DNA from 4 places in the Effusibacillus dendaii genome. Region 3 is predicted to be linked to each of the others. Evidence: riboswitches for the same ligand, from Rfam matches in the RefSeq annotation. Region 3 holds a riboswitch; each other region holds the start of a gene.
What was found. A riboswitch is a leader RNA that binds a small molecule or an ion and turns the genes downstream of it on or off. The one in region 3 is predicted to bind S-adenosylmethionine.
Positions count from the first base shown of each region.

Region 1 (4,369 bases), 1.1 Mb from region 3:
GATATTCATGTCCGGTTCGATGCATATACTAGGGCTTTTGGGCGGACCGCGCCGGACAGCAGGCACCACTTACGGGGACGATCCCACAGCGTTAAGTTGGATGCCGCTGCATAAGCTGACAATGATTGGTGGAATTATCCTGTTCATTGCAGCGGTGATTCAAGTATCTCTCGTGTTCTACCTGGCATTTAAGGCGCCGAAAGGGGAAGAAGAGTTCCCTGTCGGTGAAGTGGCGGAAGAAGCACAGGAAACGCCGCGAATCCTGGAACGTTGGAAGATATGGGTAACACTGGCGGTTGTCCTGATTCTAATCGGTTATGGAATTCCGATTACGGACATGATTCAAAATCCGCCGCCCGGAGTGGAAGGCATCCGTACCTGGTAACGCTTGACGCATCTGCCATTTTCACAAAAGATTTGATAAAGAGCCGACTCGAATTACTGAGCGGCTCTTTTTTTGTGATACAATGGTTGGCAAGCTTGATGGAAAAAAGGAACGTTCTGAAATGTAGGCGTAGCGGGAAAGCGGAGGGATTTGTCAGTGAATACAGGAATTTTGATGGTTGGCGATATTTTGCTCATATTGCTGTTTGCGCTGCTTGGCCAGGGAGAACATCGAACTTTTTCGGGTGTGGCGGGTGTTTTTATTACCGCATGGCCGTTTTTGGCTGGTTGGTTGGCCGTTGGAGTGGCAGCGGGGCTGTATCAAGCAAAGCATTACCGAAGTTACTCGGCCATGTTGAAGCGTACCTTAATTGTTTGGGTGCTCGGAATTCCGTTTGGCATGCTGCTGCGGATTCTTTTCCAACATACTGAATTTAAACCGCCGTTTTTGGTCGTCGCCATGATTGTGAATTTTATCTTTCTGTTCGGTTGGCGTTTCCTGTTCGTTTCGATAAACAAACGGAGAAATGTCTAGGGCAGGCGATTCCTGCCAAAATCACAAATCACAACACAAAATCACAAATTGCTTGACAGTTAAGCCGGTTTCATGCAAACTGGACTAAAGTTATTAAAATAACATATTGCTTCTATCCAGAGTGGTGGAGGGATCTGGCCCGGCGAAACCACAGCAACCGGTGTTTCAACACACGGTGCTAAATCCAGCAGGACAAGTTTCTGGAAGATAGGAGAGCGGAAACTAAACGGTAAGCCCTCTCGTTATGAGCGGGCTTTTTTCACACTGTCGGGAAGTATAACCTGGAGAGTGCGACAGTATAAGGGCAACTACGGCTTCCGCTCAAGCCTTTGGCTTGGTGAAAGCCAAGTTTTCTTTACTTTAGGGGGATCAGCATGAGCGCAAACTTTTCGGCAACGGATGCAGGCGGGCATTTGAGCGGCCTTCCGATTTTTGATCAACTGCAAAAGAAGATTCTAATACTTGATGGCGCGATGGGAACGATGATTCAACAGGCCGATTTAACGGCCGAAGACTTTGGCGGCGAAGAATACGAGGGCTGCAACGAATATTTGAACTTGACGCGGCCGGATGTGATTCAATCGATCCATGAGCAGTATTTGCAGGCAGGATCGGATATTATCGAAACGAATACGTTTGGTTCCACGCCACTGGTGCTTGCTGAATACAATTTGCAGCATCTGGCGGACGAAATCAACCACGCGGCTGTCAAGTTGGCGAAGGAAGCGGCAAAAAAATATTCGACTCCCGAATGGCCCCGTTTTGTGGCGGGGGCAATGGGGCCGACGACGAAAACGCTGTCTGTCACAGGCGGTACGACATTCGACGAGTTGGTCGAAAATTATTACCGGCAGTCAAAAGCGTTGATTGAGGCAGGCGTTGATCTGCTGCTACTGGAGACGATCCAGGATACGTTGAATGTAAAAGCGGCCAGTATTGGCGTTAAAAAAGTGTTTGCCGAACTTGGCAAACAACTGCCGATCATGTTGTCCGGCACGATTGAGCCGATGGGCACCACGTTAGCGGGTCAGAATATCGAATCGTTTTATATTTCGTTGGAACATCTGAAGCCGATTACGATTGGCTTGAACTGCGCAACAGGCCCGGAATTTATGCGCGATCATCTGCGAACGCTGTCCGAATTGGCGCTATGCGGGGTCAGTTGTTATCCGAATGCGGGACTGCCGGACGAAAACGGCCACTATCACGAATCACCGCAAGGGTTGGCCCAAAAAATGGCCGGTTTCGCGGAGCAGGGCTGGTTAAACGTAGCAGGCGGATGCTGCGGTACGACCCCGGAGCATATCCGAGCCCTGGCCGAAGCGTTGAAGGACATCAAGCCGCGGCAGTCAGCCAAACGGCATTTGCCGGCTGTATCGGGAATCGAGACGGTTTATTTGGAAGCGGACAATCGTCCGCTGATGGTCGGAGAGCGAACAAACGTGATCGGATCCAAGAAATTTCGCACCTTGATTTCCGACGGGTTATATGAAGACGCCTCCGAGGTGGCGCGAGCGCAGGTAAAGGGAGGCGCACATATAATCGACATCTGTCTGGCCGATCCGGATCGCGATGAATACGGTGACATGGAGAAATTTCTTCATTTTGTTACTAAAAAGGTTAAAGTTCCGTTGATGATCGACTCGACCGATGCAAAGGTGATTGAGCTCGGCCTGAAATATTCACAAGGAAAAGCAATCATTAACTCGATCAATTTGGAGGATGGGGAAAAGCGGTTTGCGGAAGTCGCCCCGCTGATCACTCAATATGGGGCTGCCGTGGTGGTAGGCACAATTGACGAAACCGGCATGGCGGTCACCCGACAGCGGAAACTGGAAGTGGCGAAACGATCTTACGATTTGCTCGTCAATCAGTATGGTGTGAATCCGCAAGATATTATTTTTGATCCGCTGGTCTTCCCGGTAGGAACAGGCGATGAGCAGTATATCGGATCGGCGCTTGAAACCGTAGAGGGGATTCGCCTGATTAAAGAGGCGCTGCCACAGTGTGCCACGATTCTCGGTATTTCCAATGTGTCATTCGGGTTGCCGCCGGCGGGCCGGGAAGTATTAAATGCGGTATTTCTCTACCACTGCACAAAAGCAGGCCTTGACTACGCAATCGTAAATACGGAGAAACTGGAGCGGTTCGCCTCGATTCCAGAAACGGAGCGGCGCATGGCGGAAGAGCTGCTGTTTCAGACGAACGATCAGACGCTGGCCGATTTTACCGCATTTTATCGGGAAAAGAAGACGACAAAGGTGAAGCAGACGTCCAATCTGACCTTGGAAGAACGGCTGGCGAACTATGTGGTGGAGGGCAGCAAAGAAGGTCTGATTCCAGATCTGGAACAGGCGCTGGCAAAATACCCGCCGCTCGATATTATTAATGGTCCGCTGATGAACGGAATGGAAGAAGTTGGCCGCCTGTTTAATGACAACGAACTGATCGTGGCCGAGGTGCTGCAGAGCGCTGAAGTCATGAAAGCGGCCGTCGCTTATTTGGAACCGTTTATGGAAAAAACGGAGTCAGCCGTCAAAGGCAAGATTCTGCTGGCCACGGTTAAAGGGGACGTGCACGACATCGGTAAAAATCTGGTCGAAATCATCATGTCCAACAACGGGTATCAGGTCGTGAATCTGGGCATTAAAGTTCCACCGGAACAGTTGATTACTGCCTGCCGTGAACAAAAACCGGATATGATTGGGTTGTCCGGTCTTTTGGTAAAATCGGCGCAGCAGATGGTAGTGACCGCTCAGGACTTGCGCGCGTCCGGGATTGATGTGCCCATGTTGGTGGGAGGTGCCGCTTTGACCCGTAAATTTACCCATACGCGGATTGCACCGGAATATGAGGGGCCAGTCGTCTACGCGAAAGATGCCATGGACGGGCTTGATCTGGCAAACCGGTTGAGTGACGAACGACTGCGGCCAAAGCTTATGGAGGAATTGACTCTAATCAGAGAGTCGTATGCGGCGGAGCAGGGTGCTGCGACGGGAACGACCGTCCAGCCGGAAGTATCGGCAGAAGCGGGTCGTTCGACTGTGGATCGCAATGCTCCCGTCTTTCTGCCGCCCGATTTGGAACGGCATGTGCTGCGGGAGTATCCGGTTTCCTTCCTGCAGCCGTACCTGAATCTGCGGATGTTGTTGGGAAAACACCTGGGTGTGAAAGGGAATGTAGAGAAACTGTTGGCGGAGTCCGATCCGAAAACGACCGAATTGATGGCGGTCATAGAGCAGCTTTTGAAGGAAGCGAAAGAATCAGGAATCATCCAGACGAACGGAATGTACCGGTTTTTCCCGGCGCAGTCGTCAGGCAACGACGTCCTGATTTACGATCCGCAGGACCATTCGAAAATTATCGAGACATTCGCGTTTCCTCGCCAGCAGCAGGCGCCCTACCTGTGCCTGGCCGATTTTCTGAGGCCGGTGGAAAGCGGTGTAATGG
Region 1 covers NZ_AP023366.1:1,764,942-1,769,310, reverse strand. Annotated here, with positions in the region: gene skT53_RS09600 (b(o/a)3-type cytochrome-c oxidase subunit 1) at 1-385, shown strand, start outside; partial or broken gene skT53_RS09595 (DUF3054 domain-containing protein) at 560-829, shown strand; SAM riboswitch class I at 1,029-1,133, shown strand; gene metH (methionine synthase) at 1,294-4,369, shown strand, end outside.
Region 1: it holds a riboswitch for S-adenosylmethionine, as region 3 does, so the genes downstream of both, metH (methionine synthase) here and skT53_RS15080 (methionine ABC transporter ATP-binding protein) in region 3, are expected to answer to the same signal.

Region 2 (4,369 bases), 950 kb from region 3:
AAATACCGCCCAGCAGTGCACAAATGCCGGAAATCGTCAGAAAAGTACCCCATAACTCTTTAGACTGTATTTTCCCGTTGATTAATGGAACCAGGACCGCGATCATCAGAAACAGCAGACCGATCTCCAGACCGCGTCTCTCCAACATCGGGAAATATCGTTGCAGATTGGTAAGTTTTAAAATTAACAATACACTGGCAGCGGTTGCAAGAATACTGGCCCTGCCGATAATGCCGATGACAATCAAAAAAACAAGTATGAGTTCCCCTGTCATCAATCCCACCCCTTAGCCTCCATACAATATATGGACGAGGGATGGGGGTTATGCGGGGGAAATCATTGTCCCTCGACATAGATCGAGGTCATGAAACGGCTCGGATTCGCGACATACATCTCGCTCTCCCGTTGGTTTTGCACAGCGTGCCGCAGTGTATCGCTCCGCAACCCCCGCCGCAACGCTTCTACGGACAGAATGTCATGCGGGGCGATATTGCCGAGGTTCACATTCCCCCCCAGCCGAGCGATTAATTCCTGCTGTTGAGATTTAAGAGGGGCTTCCCAAATAATTAAATCAGGCGATGAAATTTTGTTCAGCAGAAAATCCATATCATTTTCACGTATGTTGCCGTTTGCTTCATAAATTCCTACTGATTTACCTGATTCGCGTCCTTCCATGATGACCTTACAGGCGCCTGCTTCCAAATCTTGCTCAATGATTTCCAATTGTTCCGCAATTGGCAGATGTGTGCCCTCTTCTTTTTTGCCGACTTCGCTCAATACCAAAAACCCTAAATCCCTTGCTTCTTCGATCAGCTGTTTCCGTAATCCTTTTGAAATAGAAAGCGTACCGTCCGATACCTCGATGGCGGAGAATCCGATTTTTTTCGCCTCTTGCATGAATTCTTTCCAACGGTTCTGCATGACAGCCGATTCAAGCAGAGTCCCGCCCGGGTACACATGAATCTGATAATCACGCAGCATGTTGATTTTGTTCAGCAGTAATGACTTTCCGTAGAGTTGGGAAGTTCCAAAGCCGATTTTCAAAAAATCAATATAACCACTTGCGATTTCCGCCAAATCCATCGTTTGCCGTATTCCTAAACCTGTATCGATTAACATGGTCCATCCGCTGATGCGGGGTTTTTCGTTTCGTCCAGGCAGCGGATCGTCAAGGATAAATTCCCAAGGTTTCTGCAACGATACTTCGGCCATTTAAAAATCTCCTTTCATCCAACGTAGATTCCCGGCAGAACCTCCTGAAAGGTATTTCAACCTACTGGGCTTCCATATCGTATGCGGAACACGGACGCAGGTGTTACGCCCGTGCTTTCTTTTTTGCCAATATATTTCGCATCGTTTCGTGCGGGATGGAACCGGGGGTGGGAGCAGGAGGCTTTTTTTCCGAGTCGGGAACCCGAATCAACCACATCGATAAACCGGCTGCCACCAGGGCCAAGCCTGCCACTGAGAAAAACATGACAGCTCTTGAAATTTCCATCAGCCAAGTAAATACGGGTGGTCCAATCGCAACTCCCAAAAAACGAACCGAACCGTAAAACGATGTAACAATCCCGCGTTTTTCCATATTGACGGCGGAGGTAATCAACATATTAAGGCATGGGAGGACGAGACCGGTTCCGATACCGCTTATAACGAGCAGCGCCAGGAGTATATACGTATTTTTGATGATTGCGGCAAGTCCCAGTGGCACTGCCACAAGCAGCATGCCTGTTACAATCAAGCTTTTCATCAAGCCTTTTCGTTTTTTGATTTTGGCGCCGGTAATATAGGAGGTAGAGGACATGGCCAACAGCGGAATCGCCAGAATACCGCCTTTTGGAAGACCGTCGATTTTATATTGTTCTTCCAGAATCTGTGAGAGGTAAAACAATACGCCGAACAAAATAAAAAGAGCACTCGCCCCTGTAAAGTAAGCAGTCATCAGCCACTTCCATTCTTTTTCAAAAATTGATTTTAAAGACGATACGTACTGTTTAATGGATTGGGGTTCACTCTTTTTCTTCGGTTCTTTAATGAAAAACCAAATGGCCAGAGCGGCAGGTATACAAAGCACCGGAAAAGCGAAGAAGGCGGCATACCATACAATAAAAGCGACAAGAACGCCTAGAATAGGGCTTAACACTTTCCCTAAACCGTTTGAAGCCTCGATTAATCCTAGTGCTTGGCTGCGAGCCGCTCCTTTAAAAATGTCACCCGCCAATGCCATCGCAATCGGTGCCGTACCCGCAGCGCCAATTCCTTGCAATACACGACCGGCCATGATTACCCCGAATGGCTTATCCAGAAGCCAAGCGGCAACTCCGGCGATTAACCCTCCCAGTGCATAGAGAATCAAGGAGGGAATGATGACCGTTTTCCGATTGAATCGATCTGACAAAAAACCGGCCAACGGAATGATGATACCGGCAGGGACTGAAAATAGTGTGATCACAAGACTGGCCTGAAATTTGGAGATGTTCAGCTCTTCCTGCATCGTTGTTAAAATCGGAATCAACATGGAGTTTCCTAATACCATAATGAGCGGGACGCTGCCAAGGGCAATCAAAGGCAGCAAAGAAAGTTTCTTTCCGTTCGATGCTGTTTGCTCCATTTGTTTCAGCCCCTTCACGATTGTACTTCTATTCTTTCCGCCTCCTGTTGCAAAATGCAGGCAGTTGTTGTTAAAAACACTTGACGAAAAGACAGGAACAATTGTAAAGTGAATCCAAGAATTGAAAATCGCTCTTATCCAGAGTTGGCTGAGGGACTGGCCCTATGAAGCCCGGCAACCGGAATCGCGCCTCCACAAAGAGTGCGATTTGTGGTGCTAATTCCTGCAGGAATATTTCCTGACAGATAAGAGAGGACGGGTCGATATTTACGGACAAGGGTCTTTCTCTTAATGGGGAAGGCCCTTTGTTGTTTTGTATTTTGCCTAATTCGGAGGGATTTTTCAGATGAACATTGAGACAAAATTGGCGCAAGCAGGCAATCGGCAGGATCCGCTGACAGGTGCGGTCTCGTTGCCGATTCATCACGCTACCACTTTTGCGCATCCGGCATTTGGACAAAGCACAGGTTTTGATTACACTCGAACGCTAAATCCCACCCGAAAAGTACTGGAAGAAACAATTGCCGATCTTGAAAACGGGAAGCGGGGATTCGCTTTTGCATCCGGTATGGCGGCGATTGCCTGTCTGGTGGAACTGTTCGACCCGGGCGATCATCTGATCTCCACAAACGATCTGTATGGCGGCACTTACCGGTTGTTTGAACAGATTTTGCGGCGGAAAGGGATTGAAACAAGCTATGTCGATTCCACCGACCTGTCGCAGGTAAAGGCGGCGGTACAGCCCAACACCAAAGCGATTTTTATCGAGACGCCAACCAATCCCACCATGAAAATCACAGATATTGCAGGATGTGTATCGATTGCTGCCGAACATGGACTGCTTACGATCGTTGACAATACGTTCATGACCCCTTATTTTCAGCGTCCGTTGGATTTGGGAGCCGATATTGTGCTGCACTCGGGAACAAAGTATCTGGGCGGCCATAATGATGTGTTATGCGGTTTGCTGGCGGTAAAAGACGAGAAGCTGGGCGAGCGTCTTTTCTTCCTGCAAAATTCAATTGGCGCCGTTTTGGGCCCACAGGACAGCTGGTTAATGATCCGCGGCATGAAGACGTTGGCTCTCCGCATGGAAAAACATCAGGAAAACGCAGCAAAAGTCGCCGCCTGGCTGGCCACCCACCCGGCTGTTACAACTGTTTATTTTCCAGGGTTGGATGGTGCGCCCGGCAAATCGGTGCATGATCAACAGTGCACAGGGGCCGGCGGCATGCTTTCGTTTGAAGTGGAACATGAGAGCATGATTGAACCGATTTTGGCAAATCTGAAAATGATTACATTTGCGGAAAGTCTGGGCGGCGTCGAATCGTTGATGACGTATCCGGCCAAACAGACCCATTTTGATATTCCCAAAGAGGTGCGGGAAGCTTACGGCGTAACCGACCGACTGCTGCGGTTTTCTGTCGGGATTGAACATGCAGACGATATTATTCATGATCTGGCGCAGGCGCTGCAGGCGGCCAAATCGGAGGTGGCGGCCAAATGAAATTTGAGACGCGAACACTTCATACAGGATTTGAAATCGACAAACAGACGGGCGCCTCCAGCGTACCGATTTTTCAGGCATCGACTTTTCACCAGGAGGATTGGGATGGGCATCAGGAGTTTGATTATGCCCGTTCCGGCAACCCGACCCGACAGGCCTTGGAAAAAATCATTGCGGAGCTGGAAGGAGCCCGTTACGGCTATGCATTCGCTTCCGGCATGGCGGCCATCAGCGGCGTCCTGCTGACGCTC
Region 2 covers NZ_AP023366.1:323,718-328,086, forward strand. Annotated here, with positions in the region: gene skT53_RS01690 (DUF441 domain-containing protein) at 1-277, opposite strand, end outside; gene skT53_RS01695 (phosphosulfolactate synthase) at 337-1,212, opposite strand; gene skT53_RS01700 (MFS transporter) at 1,316-2,611, opposite strand; SAM riboswitch class I at 2,743-2,863, shown strand; gene skT53_RS01705 (trans-sulfuration enzyme family protein) at 2,958-4,118, shown strand; gene skT53_RS01710 (trans-sulfuration enzyme family protein) at 4,115-4,369, shown strand, end outside.
Region 2: it holds a riboswitch for S-adenosylmethionine, as region 3 does, so the genes downstream of both, skT53_RS01705 (trans-sulfuration enzyme family protein) here and skT53_RS15080 (methionine ABC transporter ATP-binding protein) in region 3, are expected to answer to the same signal.

Region 3 (4,369 bases):
CACCTTTGTCTATCTGATTTCGATGATTTTGTCGTTAGCAGCCTTGAAACAAGTAGAGGGCTTGCGTTTTGTCGGGAACCCGTTAGCGTTTATGATTCCGTTGGCATTATTTTGTTTGATCAGCTCCTTGTTGGGGCTTGTAGTGGGCTGGAATGCTCCCAATCAGTTCAAGGCCTCAGGACGAGCGCAATTGTTAGTCTCTCCCGCCTTCTTGTTATCCGGGGTGATTTCTCCTATTGCGCTGTTCCCTGAATCGGTTCAAAAAATCAGTGACATCATTCCCGTAACATGGTATTTCAAGTTTTTTAGGGGAATGGGATTACGCGGGGGCAGTTTGCGTTATTTTTGGGTAGATTTAAGTGTTTTATGCGGATGCTGGTGATTATTCTGTCATTTTTAATGATTTTGGTTTTCAAAGAAGCAAAAAAACAAAAAGATCAGAATCCTTTATCAACTGCTGAAAGTCGCCGTTTTCTGCCAACAGCGCCGATAATCTTACCACGATCAAAAAAGCCATAGCCCGGTTGAATACCGAGCTATGGCTTGTGCTTGATTTAAGATGATTAGAATGCCGGTACAACCGCTCCGTTATATTTCTCTTGAATAAATTTCTTTACTTCCGGACTGTTCAAAGCTTTTGCCAACTTCTGGATGCCTTCCGAATCCTTGTTATCCGGACGGGCAACCAGGATGTTGACATAAGGAGAATCACTGCCTTCAATCGCAAGAGAATCTTTTGTCGGGTTCAGCTTGGCTTCCAGCGCATAGTTCGTGTTTATCAGCGCAATATCCACATCATCGAGCGCCCTCGGCAGCATCGGAGCTTCCAACTGTTTGAATTCAAGCTTCTTCGGATTGTCAGTAATATCCTTGACTGTAGCGGTAATTCCCGCGTTTTCCTTCAGCTTGATCAGACCCTTTTTCTCCAGCAGCAGGAGGGCGCGACCGCCGTTGGTTGCATCGTTCGGAATGGCTACTTTCGCGCCTTCTTTCAGTTCATTAAGATTTTTGATTTTCTTCGAGTAGACTCCAAACGGTTCTACATGAACACCTATTACTTTCACCAGATCGGCTTTGTTTTTCTTATTAAAGTCATTCAGATAGGGCTCGTGCTGGAAGAAGTTTGCGTCCAACTGCTTTTCCTGAAGCTGGACGTTGGGCTGCACATAGTCGGAGAATTCCTTAATCTCAAGATTTACACCCTGTTCCTTTAATTTGTCTTTTATGGATTTCAAAATCTCAGCATGTGGTACTGCAGTAGCCCCCACTTTAACGGTCACTTCTTTTTTGTCCGCACCTTGAACCGGAGCTGCTGCCTCTTTCTTGCCGCATCCCGCCAGAGAGAATGCAAGTGTTAAGGACAATGCAGGCACAAGCCATTTTTTCATGTTCTGTTTCCCCTTCCATTTTAATTCAGTTCTGCCAAACTTATACTTTGGTGGATCATTTTCTGCTGAATCGCAGCACCAACCAATCGCCAAATGTCTGTATCATCTGAACCAACATCAGCAGAATAATCACCGTGACGACTGCCACATCAGTCTGAAAACGCTGATACCCGTATCGGATTGCAAGGTCCCCGAGACCGCCTGCCCCCACTGCACCCGCCATTGCCGTGTAAGAAACAAGGGCGACAGTAGTCATTGTAATTCCCGCAATCAATCCTGGTCGAGCTTCCGGCAGCAACACTTTCCAGATAATCTGCCAGTTGGTGGCGCCCATCGATTGGGCTGCTTCCACGACTCCCCGATCCACTTCACGCAGAGAGATTTCTACCATTCTAGCGAAGAACGGAGCCGCTCCTATCACAAGCGACGGGATGGCTCCCTCGACTCCCATCGAAGTTCCCATGATGATTTTGGTAAAGGGAATCAGCAAAATCATCAGGATGATGAAGGGTACGGACCGCAAAATATTAACAACGATGGAAGCGATCGAATAAAACGTCTGGTTTTGCAGCAGTTGTCCACGGGAAGTGAGGAACAGTAGCACGCCCAGCGGCAATCCGATGACGATTGCAAAGAATGTCGACCAAACCAGCATCGAAAGGGTATTTACCGTTTCTGTGCCGATCTCTAGCCAGTCCAGATTCTGAAAACTCAGCCAGCCCATTCGATCACCTCCACATCGAGTCCGTGCAAACGAAGCATTTTCACTGCGTTTTCCACCCTGCTTTCGTCGCCTTCCAGTTCAGCTACCAGTTGTCCATACGGTGTATCCTTCATGCGGGAGATCGTCCCCTGCAGAATGCTGAACGGCACATCGGTTTCCTTCATCGTCTGGAACAAAATGGGCTGGTAGGTTTGCTCACCCAGGAAGGTGATCCGGACAATCGTACGCTGTTCGGCTGATTTTTCCCGTACCACCGCTTCCTGCAAATCCGCAAAATCCGCCACCTGTTCAATAAATTCACGGGTAGTGGAATGCTGCGGTTTAAGGAAAACATCAGCCACCTTTCCCATCTCTACAATTTTCCCGCCGTCAATCACCCCCACGCGGTCACATATCGATCGGATGACATGCATTTCATGCGTAATCAGCACGATGGTAATGTGAAGTTTTTTATTGATATCCAGTAACAAAGTCAGGATCGAATTTGTGGTCTGGGGATCCAGAGCGGAAGTCGCCTCATCACATAATAAAACTTTGGGGTCGTTTGCCAATGCCCGGGCTATCCCCACCCTCTGCTTCTGCCCGCCGGACAACTGCGCAGGATATTTATCCTGATGGGCTTCCAGCCCCACAAGTGCAAGCAGTTCGTTCACCTTACGCCGGATTTCGACCTTTGGCCGTTTCGCCAGTTCCAGTGGAAACGCGACATTTTCGGCAACTGTGGCGGAGGACAGCAGATTGAAATGCTGGAAAATCATCCCCATATAGCGCCGTTGCTCCTGCAGACTGCGGGCATCCAGTGAAGTCAGGTCGACACCGTCTACAATTACTTTTCCAGATGTCGGCCGCTCCAAAAGATTGATACAGCGAATCAGTGTACTCTTCCCTGCGCCCGAATGACCGATTACACCGAAGATTTCGCCTTTCTCTATATTCATATTAATTCCTGTCAGAGCCGGAATTGAGTGTTTCCCCGCCCGGTATTCCTTATGAAGATTCTGTAACTGAATCAATGTTCCACCCCCTTCAAACGAAAAAACCCCTTTTTTCGCAAACGAAAAAGGGGATATCTTAACGTCCCTTCTCATCTGCCAGAACCTCAGGTTCTGAAGGAATTGGCACCATCATACCCTTCACGCTGATTGCCTGCAGGGCCGGTTGCCGGGCTTCATTGGGCCTGTCCCTCCGCCTCTCTTGATAAGAAGAAGTAACCAAATCTATTTGGTTTTACATCTCGTTTAATCAACCGCAGTATATATCAATTACCAACAAAACTCAACAAAAAATTTTAATGCTATCTCTATTTTGAATTGGATCGAATTCGACCTTTTGCTTGATCGGTTGATAATATAATGTACCTTGGTGACAAATGGCGGTTCTTCGTGATGTTTTGATCCATGATTATATGGGTCACCCTGACTGAATTTTCGCCCGTTTCCACAAGAAACGCACGACCTGTACAATCTCGTCACCTGCTCCTTCATCAACCACTCCAAAAACGCCTTCCTGGTGCAGCGAAAAACCTGCATGAAATAACATGCCCCTCTTGTGAAAAAAGAAAGTTGGAAACCTTTCCGGTCATTTATTAAGAAGAGACGACCACTAAGACACACCTCACCAACCTCTCGGGTCCATTTCGGGAATTTTGGAATCGTAAGAAAAAACGAATAGGGCAATTCGAATATTCTCGAAGGTACAAAGATGCTTGCAATACAATTAGACGCAATCAGGCAGTGATCAACTGGTCGCTATTTGAAACTGACATTCGTAAGTTTGATTTTTCTCCTTACGCTGAAAAAAATAAATCTACTAGCAGGCGGTCCGCCATGTCAACCTTTTTCCATTGGCGGTAAACATCAGGGATACCTAGATGAAAGGGATATGTTTCCGGAAATGATTCGAGCCGTTCGAGAAATACGGCCGGAAGTTATCTTGATTGAAAATGTAAAGGGTTTGCTTAGGAAATCATTCAGTACATATTTAGAGTACATTTTACTTCAAATTACATATCCGGAAACCGTCCTGCCTAATCCTGAATTTGAGGACATTGGCAATATGATTCCTAACCATGAATATCGACCCGGTGCGAGAGTATACCCAGGGCATACAGGAAGTTTATTGGACGAACCTGCTAAGACATTGAAGGCTGGGGATCATGGGGTTCCCGGTGGAGAGAACATGTTGGTTCGTTTGGATGGCAGTGTACTTTACGACCCAGGGAGTGGCCGATACAACCAGAAACGGTCTCTTTGGGATG
Region 3 covers NZ_AP023366.1:2,827,101-2,831,469, reverse strand. Annotated here, with positions in the region: gene skT53_RS15095 (ABC transporter permease) at 1-382, shown strand, start outside; gene skT53_RS15090 (MetQ/NlpA family ABC transporter substrate-binding protein) at 564-1,388, opposite strand; gene skT53_RS15085 (methionine ABC transporter permease) at 1,444-2,112, opposite strand; gene skT53_RS15080 (methionine ABC transporter ATP-binding protein) at 2,100-3,125, opposite strand; SAM riboswitch class I at 3,194-3,316, opposite strand; gene skT53_RS18905 (hypothetical protein) at 3,523-3,651, opposite strand; gene skT53_RS15075 (DNA cytosine methyltransferase) at 3,865-4,369, shown strand, end outside.

Region 4 (4,369 bases), 1.1 Mb from region 3:
TATTGCTTTAGCTGCAAGTTCATCTATCCCCTTACGAGCAGCTCCGAATCTTTATGGGATTGGTTTGTCGCATTTCATGAACACCATGAGCGTTCTGTCCTTTATTTACTCTCTGGCCGAGTACCGTTATGTTTTCCGCAAGAGGCGGGGAGACCAGTGAGTGGGCGTCATATCCATTCCACAAAGATTGCATGATGCCCACTTTGCCAGCATATGAGCAATTGGACGTTAAACCTTAATCAAGATTAAATAATGAAGGGAAGTGGGATACGATGTATTGGAAAATGAAACTGTTGTCGGTCAGCATGGCATCTTTTTTAACGACAAGCATTCCTGCTGGATATGTCTCGGCAGAGGGAGCTCTGGTGGAAGTCAAGCAAGATGTAAAACTTAATACGGGAGATGAGGAGGCCCAAATCTCGGTTACATATTTGTTTCTGGAACATCTTGATCTAACGATTGATTTGATGAAAAAACATGCGAAGTCTGCAGATTTGGAGGCTGACATCCACGCGCTTAAGCAGAACGCAAGTTCTCTTGCATCCGCCGTTGGTTTGATTTATGGGCAAAATGCCAAGAAAGAGTTTCAGAAAATCTGGGGCGAACAGATTGATCTATGTGTAGATGCGATCAAAAACATAGACCGCAACGATCAGGACTGGAAGAAGATGGTGGAACCTCGTTTTATACAGTATCAAAAGGAACTGTTTGATTTCTTCCTGTCCCGAAACCCTCAGTCCAAGGATAACATTATGCGTGGTCTGAATACGCACGCCGATTTTCTTATGAAAGCGTTGGAGCGTTATAAGAAGAAGGATTATGAAGCCGCATACAAAAACCTGTCGGAGGCCTACCGTTGTTTATTTGACACAGAAGACGTGAATTTTGGCAAGATCTTCTGGCATTTTACAAAGAAAATCAACGGATCAGCAGAATCAAACAGCCTGCCGTTTAGAGCCAGCTTTGAACGCGAGTTTCTCGTACATGCGAATCTGTTGGTTCTTTTCATGCAAAGTGAGGCGAACGATTCAATAAGAACGCCGTTTCCAAACGGATAGGGCAGTATACAGACCAGTTAACTCAAGCGTGTAATTCCGTTGTTTACACAGAACTTATACACGAGTAGACCGCGAAAAACGGCTTAACCTTTAACGGCTTCCCGTGAAATGTGACAAATTCTCCGTTCCGCCTGTTGACATGCAAAATCTTGTCGAATAATATAATTATTAGTTTGTCTAACAAATTAAACAACCTAATATATCCTTATCAAGAGCTGACCGAGGGACTGGCCCTATGACGTCCAGCAACCTACCGGTTTTCGGTAAGGTGCTAACTCCAGCAGGATAGGATCCTGGCAGATAAGGCATCGCAGAACGTGTCCATGCCTTTTCGTTGTTGAAAAGGCATTTTTCATTTTGGGGGTATGGCCATGATTGAACTGGTAGATTTATATAAAGAGTACCAAACAAAACGTGGAAAAGTGATTGCTGTTAACCATGTAAGTCTAAAGATCGAACCGGGAGAAATTTTCGGGATTGTAGGATACAGTGGGGCGGGAAAAAGTTCCCTGCTACGTTGCATGAATCTGTTGGAACGACCCACAACAGGAGTTGTGCGGTTGAATGATGTGGATTTGACGACATTAAACACGCAAGAACTGCGTCAAGCACGTCAAAAGATAGGCATGATTTTTCAACACTTTAACCTGAACAGCAGTCGAACCGTTTTTCAAAACGTTGCTTTTGCCTTAAAAGCTGCCAACAAGTCAAAGGACTTTATTGAAAAACGGGTGCCGGAGCTGCTTGCATTGGTAGGGTTAGCCGATAAGGCAGACCAATATCCCAGTCAACTCAGCGGAGGCCAAAAACAAAGAGTGGGGATTGCAAGGGCATTGGCAAATGACCCGCATGTTTTGCTTTGTGATGAAGCGACCTCCGCTCTTGATCCGAAGACTACCAAATCGATACTCGCCTTGTTAAAAGAAATCAATGAAAAACTCGGATTAACGATCGTTTTGATCACCCACGAGATGGAAGTCATCAAAGAAATCTGCCATCGGGTGGCTGTCATGAAAGAAGGAGACATTATCGAAGTGGGCAATGTCTACGATATTTTTGCGAATCCGAAGCAATCTCTTACAAGAGAGTTTATCGAGACGGTTCTGCATTTTGAGTTACCCAGTGAGGTTTTACAGCATCGGAATCCGCACGGAATTCTGGTGAAAATACAATTTAAAGGCGAAATTGCGGAAGAGAGCATTGTGTCTGACGTTCTACAATCCTGCAAGGTAAAAGGAAATATTCTGCACGGAAAAATCGAATATATTCAAAATGTGCCGCTTGGCATATTCATTATGGAGTTGAGCGGTGATTCACAAGAAGTGGATAAAGCACTCGGTCTCCTACGGGAAAGAACTTCTGAATTGGAGGTGATCGCGGATGTCCTTAAATAAAGTGATTGAACTCCTGCCCGACCTGATGAAAGCGTTTAATGACACGATGTATATGGTGGGAGTATCGCTTTTCATCTCGATCGTTATCGGAATTCCGCTGGGAATACTTCTGTTCGTGACCGATAAAGGCTTGTTTTTTGAAAACCGGTTCATCAATTTGTTGCTTGGGACCTTGGCCAATATTGTCAGGTCGGTTCCGTTCATTATACTGCTGGTTGCTTTACTGCCATTTACCCAATTTTTAATCGGGTCCACAATCGGCCCTACTGCTGCTTCTGTCCCATTATCAGTTGCAGCGATACCTTTTTACGCACGTCTCGTTGAATCATCCCTGCGTGAGATCAATAAAGGGGTAATCGAAGCGGCCATTTCAACCGGAGCGTCCCCCTGGCTCATTATCCGAGAAGTATTGCTTCCAGAAGCGCGACCCGGCATCATTGCGGGGTTAACCATCACCGCCATCAGTCTGCTGGGTTTTTCCGCGATGGCCGGTATTGTCGGCGGCGGCGGAATTGGCGACTTGGCCATTCGGTTCGGCTATTATCGTTACGATAATGAAATCATGTTGGTGACCGTTCTTATCCTTATTGCACTTGTTCAAATCATTCAGTTTCTGGGTGACTGGGCAAGAAACAAAGTGGACAAGCGGTAAACATAAAAAATTTTTAAGGAGTAGGAGAGAACAAGATGAAAAAAGCATGGAAAGTCATCACAGCACTTGGCCTGTCAGTTTCCTTGTTGGCAGGCTGCGGCGGCGGCAAAACCGAATCGACAGCTCAACAGGGCTCGCAGCCGACCGAAAAGAAGGAGTTAAAAATCGGGGCTACAGCAGGACCTTACAGCGATATGGTGACAAAAGCCATTAAGCCGATTATGGAAAAGAAAGGATATAAGGTAGACGTTGTTGAATTTCAGGATTACGTGCAGCCGAATTTAGCCCTTGCGAATGGATCGATTGACGCAAACCTGTTTCAACATACGTTATACCTAAAGAAATTTGCGGCTGACAAAGGACTCGATCTTTCTGCCGTCATCAGTGTTCCAACAGCCCCGATGGGACTGTATTCGAAGAAATACAAATCACTTGACGAAATCAAGCCGGGCAGCACGGTCGCTATCGCGAATGACCCGTCCAACTTGGCCAGAACACTGATTTTGCTGCAGAATGTAGGTTTAATTAAGATCAAAAGCGATGTCGATCCTACGAAAGCATCTGAAAAAGACATTGCGGAAAACCCCAAAAACCTGAAAATTACGCCTCTCGAAGCCGCACAGCTTCCTCGCGCAGTGGATACAGTAGATGTGTCGGCAGTTCCGGGAAACTTTGCACTGGCAGCCAAGATGGATCTTTTATCCGCTATTAAATTGGAAAATATGCCGGAAGAGTATCGAAATATACTGGCAGTCAAAACGAAAGACCTTGACGCACAGTTTACGAAAGATTTGAAAGCAGCCATTCAATCAAAAGAATTTGAACAAACGATCGACGATCAGTTTAAAGGTTTCGGAAAGCCCGATTGGATGACCAAAAAACAATAACGGGGCAAACGCCAACGCCATGACTTGAAAAAAAGTCATGGCTTTTTTTATGTAAGTCACTTCCGTTTCACTTTCGAACATTTTATCTTCCTAAACCTGCTTCGTTTGCGGCGGAAACTAGTTGGCATGGTTATTGCTTGTTAAATCGTACAAAAAAACACGCATTCTATCTTATAGTTCAACGGAGAAGGAGATGATCGAAATGTTTTCTGATTAGGTCTTGTTTGGGCTTTCCTCTTTTTCATTGTGTACCGCAACATCCCGGAGGAACATAAATGGGTGAACAAGTCTGAATTAGCTCATATCAGGGGCTTAGACGAACAGGGAAATATTAATAAACCGTTTGATACGAAGAAAAAGCCGAAAGTGCCCTGGAGG
Region 4 covers NZ_AP023366.1:504,640-509,008, forward strand. Annotated here, with positions in the region: gene skT53_RS02640 (hypothetical protein) at 1-160, shown strand, start outside; gene skT53_RS02645 (hypothetical protein) at 273-1,058, shown strand; SAM riboswitch class I at 1,261-1,365, shown strand; gene skT53_RS02650 (methionine ABC transporter ATP-binding protein) at 1,430-2,452, shown strand; gene skT53_RS02655 (methionine ABC transporter permease) at 2,439-3,104, shown strand; gene skT53_RS02660 (MetQ/NlpA family ABC transporter substrate-binding protein) at 3,140-3,991, shown strand; partial or broken gene skT53_RS02665 (MFS transporter) at 4,220-4,369, shown strand, end outside.
Region 4: it holds a riboswitch for S-adenosylmethionine, as region 3 does, so the genes downstream of both, skT53_RS02650 (methionine ABC transporter ATP-binding protein) here and skT53_RS15080 (methionine ABC transporter ATP-binding protein) in region 3, are expected to answer to the same signal.